2 regions of the Shinella oryzae genome follow, and region 2 is predicted to be linked to the other one. Evidence: predicted binding sites of a transcription regulator. Region 2 holds the regulator's gene; the other holds the start of a gene.
What was found. Region 2 encodes HrcA, which represses chaperone genes, less so after heat shock. Its sites were predicted from a motif close to GTTAGCACTCNCNNNNNGNGAGTGCTAAC; they were not measured.

Region 1: a site for HrcA is predicted at 2,856-2,884, ahead of groES (co-chaperone GroES). Genes of this name have one in related genera too.

Annotation. Positions count from the first base shown of each region.
Region 1 covers NZ_CP081987.1:483,221-487,637, forward strand. Annotated here, with positions in the region: gene K6301_RS02365 (hypothetical protein) at 1-220, opposite strand, end outside; gene groL (chaperonin GroEL) at 809-2,449, opposite strand; gene groES (co-chaperone GroES) at 2,503-2,799, opposite strand; gene K6301_RS02380 (TIGR01459 family HAD-type hydrolase) at 3,118-3,966, shown strand; gene K6301_RS02385 (bifunctional riboflavin kinase/FAD synthetase) at 3,986-4,417, shown strand, end outside.
Region 2 covers NZ_CP081987.1:3,086-7,502, forward strand. Annotated here, with positions in the region: gene rdgB (RdgB/HAM1 family non-canonical purine NTP pyrophosphatase) at 1-547, opposite strand, end outside; gene K6301_RS00020 (VOC family protein) at 557-973, opposite strand; gene rph (ribonuclease PH) at 987-1,703, opposite strand; gene hrcA (heat-inducible transcriptional repressor HrcA) at 1,852-2,931, shown strand; gene grpE (nucleotide exchange factor GrpE) at 3,022-3,639, shown strand; gene ptsN (PTS IIA-like nitrogen regulatory protein PtsN) at 3,719-4,180, opposite strand; gene hpf (ribosome hibernation-promoting factor, HPF/YfiA family) at 4,254-4,417, opposite strand, start outside.

The sequences.
Region 1 (4,417 bases), 480 kb from region 2:
GCTCGTAGCACCGGATGAGGTTGAGCAGCCCGCAAGTGCGCTCCGTCATGCCGTGCGCCAGCGTCGCCTTCTCGCCGAGCGTGAAGAGACCGTTGGAAAGATCGCCCGTCCAGCGCTCCGTCACGCAATATTGGGTGAGGAGCTCATTGTCCGTCTCGTCGAATTCCATCGAGCCCGGCAGAAAGGGCGACGAGAGATCAGTCTTGATTATCTTGAACACCTACGACCTCAGGCAGTTGCTCGAATTTGACAGAGATGCCATGGGCGATTGCGCCTCACGACATGCTAAAAGCGTGCATCGACGAGCTCCCCGAAGCTGGCCGCCACACTTCTCTATGAACTGAACTGCATCCGGCGCCGCTGTGCATGTCGGCTCGGACGTATGCGGAGAAGACCGTCGCTGCCTCTCCGTCAAGGCCATGGCGGTTTCGTAATACCGTGGGGATAGTCGCAGGCGGATTACCGGAAGCAATGATGCCGGGTTTTCAGCGCCTTAGGCCCCCTGTGAATCTTTAAAGCTCACTTGGGGCGCCTTTATAGTTGGTTTTTTAGAGCCATCAACGGCTTTTTGAAAATTATTGTACGGGCGGAAAAATTCTTCTTCCGGAAACGATGCAGGTCCGACTGCGGCAAAACAAAAAGGGCGGCCCGAAGACCGCCCTTTCATAACTGAACCGGTTGGCTCAGATGTAAGGACCCGAAGGTCTTACATCATGTCCATGCCGCCAGTTCAGCGCGCTTGACGCGCTGAACCAACTTTAGTGCATGGGCGAAGCTTGATGGTCACGCTGCAATAGGCTTTCGCCTATTACATCATGTCCATGCCGCCCATGCCGCCCATGCCGCCGGGCATGCCGGCCGGAGCGTCCTTCTTCGGCAGTTCGGCGATCATGGCTTCCGTCGTGATCAGCAGCGAGGCAACCGAAGCAGCGTTCTGCAGAGCCGTGCGGACAACCTTGACCGGGTCGACGATGCCGAGGGCGATCAGGTCGCCGTATTCGCCGGTCTGGGCGTTGTAGCCATAGTTGTCTTCGTTCTTCTCGAGGATCTTGCCGACGACGATGGAGGCTTCGTCACCAGCATTGTCCGCGATCTGGCGAACCAGGGCCTGAAGGGCCTTGCGGATGATGTTGATGCCGGCTTCCTGGTCATCGTTTTCGCCCTTGACGGCGATCTTCGTGGAAGAGCGGAGCAGGGCTACGCCACCGCCCGGTACGATGCCTTCCTGAACGGCAGCGCGCGTCGCGTTGAGGGCGTCGTCGATGCGGTCCTTCTTTTCCTTCACTTCGACTTCCGTCGAGCCGCCGACGCGGATGACGGCAACGCCGCCGGCGAGCTTGGCAAGACGTTCCTGCAGCTTCTCGCGGTCGTAGTCGGAGGTGGTTTCTTCGATCTGGGCCTTGATCTGCGCGACGCGGCCTTCGATTTCAGCCTTCTGGCCGGCACCGTCGACGATCGTCGTGTTTTCCTTGGAGATCGAAACCTTCTTCGAACGGCCGAGCATGTCGAGCGTTACGTTTTCGAGCTTGATGCCGAGGTCTTCGGAGATGACCGTGCCGCCCGTCAGGATGGCGATGTCTTCCAGCATGGCCTTGCGGCGGTCGCCGAAGCCCGGAGCCTTGACGGCAGCGATCTTGAGGCCGCCGCGCAGCTTGTTGACGACGAGCGTAGCAAGGGCTTCGCCTTCGACGTCTTCAGCGATGATGACCAGCGGCTTGCCGGTCTGGACGACGGCTTCGAGAACCGGGAGCATGGCCTGGAGGTTCGAGAGCTTCTTCTCGTGCAGGAGAATGTAAGCGTCTTCGAGGTCGGCGACCATCTTTTCCGGGTTGGTCACGAAGTAGGGCGACAGGTAGCCGCGGTCGAACTGCATGCCTTCGACGACTTCGAGTTCGGTTTCGGCGGTCTTGGCTTCTTCAACCGTGATGACGCCTTCGTTGCCGACCTTCTGCATGGCTTCGGAAATGTCGAGGCCGATCTGCTTTTCGCCGTTTGCCGAGATCGTGCCGACCTGGGCGACTTCTTCCGGGGTGGTGATCTTCTTGGCCTTGGCCTGGAGATCCTTGACGACTTCGGCGACGGCGAGGTCGATGCCGCGCTTCAGGTCCATCGGGTTCATGCCGGCGGCAACAGCCTTGGCGCCTTCGCGAACGATAGCCTGGGCAAGAACGGTTGCAGTCGTGGTGCCGTCGCCGGCGATGTCGTTGGTCTTGGAAGCGACTTCGCGAACGAGCTGGGCGCCCATGTTCTCGAACTTGTCTTCCAGTTCGATTTCCTTGGCGACGGAAACGCCGTCCTTGGTGATGCGCGGTGCGCCGAAGGACTTGTCGATGACGACGTTACGACCCTTCGGGCCGAGCGTCACCTTGACTGCGTCTGCGAGAACGTCGACGCCACGCAGCATCTTTTCGCGCGCGGTGCGGCCGAATTTGACTTCTTTGGCTGCCATTGTGAGGACTCCTGAATTGATATCAGCGAATTGCGGAACGGGTTACCGGCTGATCAGCCGATGATGCCCATGATGTCGGCTTCCTTCATGATCAGAAGGTCTTCGCCGTCGAGCTTGACTTCGGTGCCCGACCACTTGCCGAACAGGACGCGGTCGCCAGCCTTGACATCCAGCGGGATAACCTTGCCGGACTCGTCACGAGCGCCGGTGCCGACAGCGACGATTTCGCCTTCCTGCGGCTTTTCCTTGGCGGTATCCGGAATGATGATGCCGCCCTTGGTCTTGGCTTCGGATTCGACGCGACGAACGACGACGCGGTCGTGAAGCGGGCGGAAGGTGGTGCTTGCCATTGTCTAATCCCTCGATCAAATGACATTGCGGACCCGAACAGGTCCGATGGATTATTGTTAGCACTCATCGATGGAGAGTGCTAGCGGCTCCGAGATAAGGGTGGCTTTCTCTCGAGTCAAGAACCGCCTTCGCAAAATTCTTTGCCATGGGCGGTTGCCGCGGCCGGCAGATGGGAACCTCCTGCCACGCCATCAAGGCACGCGTGTGAATTTTCGCAACTTTGTCTGTGGATGCGCCAAAATTGCAGGGAGAGACTTGTTTTCTTGGCGTCGCTTTGCGATGTCACGCGGGCCTGATTTCGATACGGAACTCCCCTTATGGCCCAGCGCATCCAATCCATCCGCGACATCGCCGACCGCTACGACGTGATGCTCTGCGACGTCTGGGGCGTGCTGCACAACGGGGTGGAGGCCTTTTCCTACGCGTCGGAAGCGCTTGCCGAAGCGCGCGCGGCCGGCATGACCGTCGTCCTCATCACCAATTCCCCGCGTCCCCATCCGGGCGTGAAGGTGCAGATCCGCGGACTGGGTGTGCGTGACGATGCCTATGACCGCATCGTCACCTCCGGCGACGTCACCCGCGCGCTGATCGCCAAGGGGGCCAGGAAGGTCTATTTCATCGGCGCCGAAAAGGACCTGCCGTTGCTCGATGGCCTTGACGTTGAGCCTGTCGGTATGGACGAGGCCGGTATCGTCGTCTGCGCGGGCTTGCGCGAGGACGACACGGAAACCGTCGAGGATTATCGCGAGGAACTCGCGGCACTGGCCGCCCGCAAGCTGCCCTTCATCTGCGCCAACCCGGATCTCGTCGTCGAGCGTGGCCACAGGCTCATCGTCTGCGCCGGGGCGCTCGCCAAGGCCTATGAGGAGCTCGGCGGCACGACGGAGATTGCCGGAAAGCCGCACCGCCCGATCTATGACAAGGCGATCGCCGAGGCGCGCGACGTGCGTGGCGACGTCGATCTGTCCCGCGTCATTGCCGTCGGCGACGGCATGCCGACGGATGTGCGCGGCGCCGAGGCCTATGGCCTGGATGTGCTCTACATATCCGGCGGCATCCACGCCCAGCATTATGTCGAAGGCGGCCGCACCGACGAGGCGAAGCTCGCTGCCTTCCTGGATCAGGAACGGGCCCACCCGAAATGGTGGATGCCCCGGCTACAGTGACGGGACGGAGACGGTCGTCATGACGGTATTTCACAGGAACGAGACGAAACAGCCGCTGCCGGAGCATCTGCGCGGCGGCGTCATCGCCATCGGCAATTTCGACGGCGTGCACCGCGGCCACCAGGCCGTGCTGCAACGGGCGCTAGACATTGCCAGAAGCCGCGGCATCCCCGCTTTGGTGCTCACCTTCGAGCCGCATCCGCGCACGATCTTCCGGCCGGATACGCCCGTCTTCCGGCTGACGCCTGCCCCCCTCAAGGCCCGTATCCTGGAGGGCATGGGCTTTTCCGCCGTCATCGAATATCCGTTCGACCGCACCTTCTCGGAAATGTCGGCACACGATTTCATCGGCGCCGTCCTGCTCGAATGGCTGCACGCCTCGGAGGTCGTCACCGGCTTCGATTTCCACTTCGGCAAGGGCAGGGAAGGCGGCCCCGCCTTCCTGATGGCC
Region 2 (4,417 bases):
CACTCATCTCGCCGAACGTCGTCTCGTAGCCTTCCGGCTGGAATATGGGATCATAGCCGAAGCCGCTGGTGCCGCGCGGCGGCCACACGACATGGCCCTCGACTTCGCCGCGGAAGAGTTCGGTATGACCGTCCGGCCAGGCAAGGCAGAGCACGGAGACGAAGCGCGCGGTGCGGTCCTTCGCCTGCGTCGCGCCTTTCTCGGCAAGCGCCTTCTCGACCTTTTCCATGGCCATGGCGAAGTCGCGCGTGCCGGTCGCCGTTTCCGCCCAGTTCGCGGTGTAGACGCCGGGTGCGCCGTCAAGGACATCGATGACGATGCCGGAATCGTCCGAAAGCGCGGGCAGGCCGGAGGCCTTTGCCGAGGCGAGCGCCTTGATGGCGGCATTCTCCTCGAAGGTCGTGCCGGTTTCATCGGGCTCTTCGAAGTTCAGTTCGGCGGCGGATTTCGCCGAGAAGCCGAAGGGACCGATCAGGTCCTCGATCTCGCGGATCTTGCCTGCATTGTGACTGGCGACGACGATCGTCTTGGTGTCGAGCTTGCGCATGAGGTTTCCCTAGGCGATGTTCCACAGGCCGGGCTCGGCACATTCGAGGCTGTTGCCGGCGGGGTCGCGGAAATAGATGGAGCGGGCGCCGTTCGGCCAATGAAAATCCGCTTCGATGGCGATGCCGGCTTCTACGAGCTTTTCGACCCAGAAATCAAGCTCCGGCCCGGGAACGCGAAAGCAGACATGGCCCGGGCCCCGTGCGCCGTGGACCGGTACGGGGAAAGCGTGGGGCGGCGGCGGCTCGATGGTTTCCTGCGGATTGAAGATCAGGAGAACGCCGGGGCCGCAACGGAAGAAGACGTGGCGGTTCGCCTGCCGTGTGATCTTCCGCAGCCCCAGCAGGCCGCCGTAGAAGGTTTCCGCCGCGTCGAGGTCGTCCGCATAGAGCGCGGTTTCGAGAATACCTTCGAGCGCGGCGGCCATGGGCAAATCCCTCTCAGGCGATCGCCTGCTTCTGCATCTCGACGAGTTCGGCAATGCCGTTGCGGGCGAGCAGCATCAGCGAGGCGAATTCCTCCTCGGTGAACGGCTTGCCTTCGGCGGTGCCCTGGATCTCGACGATGCCGCCCGAGCCGGTCATGACGAAGTTCGCGTCGGTTTCCGCGGCGGAGTCCTCGAGATAATCGAGGTCGATCACCGACTGGGCGGCGAAGATGCCGCAGGAGATGGCCGCGACATGATCCTTCAGGACCTTTTCGGTCTTGATCATGCTGCGGGCTTCCATCCACTTCAGGCAGTCGTGCAGGGCAACCCACGCGCCGGTGATGGAGGCGGTGCGGGTGCCGCCATCGGCCTGGATGACGTCGCAGTCGATGGTGATCTGGCGTTCGCCGAGCGCTTCGAGATCGACGATGGCACGCAGCGACCGGCCGATCAGGCGCTGGATCTCCTGCGTGCGGCCGCCCTGCTTGCCGGCTGCGGCCTCGCGCTTCATGCGGTCGCCGGTGGCGCGGGGCAGCATGCCGTACTCGGCGGTCACCCAGCCCTTGCCGCTGTTGCGCAGCCACGGCGGCGTCTTGTCCTCAAGGCTTGCGGTGACCAGAACATGCGTGTCTCCGAACTTGACGAGACAGGATCCCTCGGCATGCTTGGAAACGTTGCGCTCGAAAGAAACCTTGCGCATCTGATCGGTTTTTCTGCCGGACGGCCGCATTGCGAACTCCTCATTGGTATGGTGGGAGTGCTTTAGACCGTTTCGCCGGGCGAGGGAATGCCGGTGCGGCAACTGGTTGGAAAATCCGTTTTGCGCTGCCCTCGGAAATCACTATATTCCGGGGGAGTAACAGGGTTGCAGACAGACGATGGTTTTGAGATCTCCGGGTCCTGACGTTCAGGCGGCACTGGACGAACGTTCGGGGGAAGTCTTCCGCCGCATCGTGGAAAGCTATCTGGAAAGCGGCGAGCCGCTGGGTTCGCGAAACCTTTCCCGTATCCTGCCCATGTCGCTCTCGCCGGCCTCCGTGCGCAATGTGATGAGCGATCTGGAAGAGCTTGGGCTGATCTACTCCCCCCATGTCAGCGCCGGACGGCTGCCCACGCAGCTCGGCCTGCGCTTTTTCGTCGATGCCTTCATGCAGGTCGGCAATATCTCGGCGGAGGACCGCGCCTCCATCGAGCGGCATGTGCGCCCGCATGGCCAGAAGCACGGGGCGGTCGAGACCATGATGAGCGAGGCGAGCCAGGCGCTGTCGGGCATGTCGCGCGGCGCTGGCCTCGTCATCACCACCAAGAACGACGCCGTTCTCAAGCATGTCGAGTTCATCCGCCTGGAGCCGACCAAGGCGCTGGTCGTTCTCGTCGGCGATCACGACCAAGTGGAAAACCGCATCATCGAGCTTCCGGCCGGCGTCACCAGCTCTCAGCTCACCGAGGCCGCCAATTTCCTCAACGCGCACCTGGCCGGCAACACGCTGCTGGAAGCGCGCTCGCAGCTTGAGCGGCTGCGCGGCGAGATCAGCCGCGAGCTCGACCGGCTGTCGCAGGATCTCGTCGAACGCGGCCTTGCCGTCTGGTCGGGCGACTTCGAGGAAAACAAGGCGACGCGGCTCATCGTGCGCGGCCGGGCCAATCTTCTGGAAGGGCTGGCCGGCGCCGACGATATCGATCGCCTGCGCCTGCTCTTCGACGACCTCGAGCGCAAGGAGAGCCTGATCGAGCTCTTGAACCTCGCCGAGACCGGCCCGGGGGTCCGCATCTTCATCGGCTCGGAGAACAAGCTGTTCTCGCTGTCCGGCTCGTCCCTCATCGTTGCGCCCTATCGCGACGGCGACGACAAGATCGTCGGCGCGGTGGGTGTCATCGGCCCGACACGGCTGAATTACTCCCGTATCGTGCCGATGGTGGACTATACAGCGCAGCTGATGTCGCGGCTTTCGCGCTGAGAGCCGCTATTCACCCTTCAGCCCTTGATTTTTCGGGTCTAAACCTCGATATCGGGCCCAAACCCCAACAGTTGCAATTCGGAGTACGTCATGACCGACGAGACCAAGAAACACGGACCTGACGAAGCGGTGGACAGCAATCTCGCCGCGGATGCAGCCGTAGAAGACGCGATCATCGAGGAGGAGGCTGTCGCCACGCCCGATCCGCTGGACGTTCTGCGCGCCGAAAACGCCGATCTCCGTGACAAGTACCTGCGGCTCGCCGCCGAGATGGACAATCTGCGCCGTCGCACCGAACGCGATGTGAAGGACGCCAAGTCCTATTCCGTCGCCGGTTTCGCCCGCGACATGCTGGCGGTCTCCGACAACCTGCGCCGCGCGCTCGACGCCATCCCGGCCGATGCGCTGGAAAACGATGCGAGCCTGAAGGCACTGGCCGAGGGCGTGGAGATGACCGAACGTTCCATGCTCGGCGCCCTCGAACGCCACGGCGTACGCAAGCTCGATCCGATGGGCGAGAAGTTCGACCCGAACTTCCACCAGGCGATGTTCGAAGTGCCCAATCCCGATGTCCCCAACAACACGGTCGTTCAGGTCGTGCAGGCCGGCTTCACGATCGGTGAGCGCGTGCTGCGCCCGGCCATGGTCGGTGTGGCCAAGGGCGGCCCGAAGGCGCCCTCCGGCGAGGCGAATGCCGCGGACGCCTGATCGCGCGAGAGGTTCAACGACACAAACAAAAACCGGCGGCCGAAAGGCCGCCGGTTTTTTCATGTAGAGATGGCCGGCCTCAGGCTGCGGATGCCTGTTCCTCGCTGAGGCAGGCATAGATCGCGCTCTCGCTGTCGGAGGCGCGCAGCTTGGCGACCATCGCGGGATCGCGCAGCACGCGCGCAATGCGCGACAGGGCCTTGAGGTGATCTGCGCCTGCGCCTTCCGGCGCCAGGAGCAGGAAGACGAGATCGACCGGCTGATCGTCGAGCGCTTCGAAATCCACGGGGGTTTCGAGCCTCGCGAAAAGGCCGACGATCTGGGTAAGCGCCCTCAGCTTGCCGTGCGGGATGGCGATGCCATTGCCCACGCCGGTCGAGCCGAGCCGTTCACGCTGAAGGATGACGTCGAAGATCTCACGTTCCGGAATCCCGGTGATCTTGGCCGCTTTTGTCGCCAGTTCCTGAAGCAGCTGCTTCTTGGAATTGGCCTTCATCGCCGGAATAATCGCACTCTGCTGCAGTAGACCTGCCAATGCCATGCTTTTGTCCTCGTGCGCTGCGTGAAGGGGTTGAAGAGACGTGGTGCCGGTCAGCGGCACCACGTTCCCCCACTCAGCCTTTGATATTGGCTGCGTCGATCCAGCCAATATTTCCGTCGTTGCGTCGGTAGACGATATTGAGCTGCTCCGAGCCGGCGCTGCGGAAGAGAAGAACCGGATCGTCCGTCATGTCGAGCGCCATGACGGCACTTGCGACAGACATCGTCCTCAGTTTCT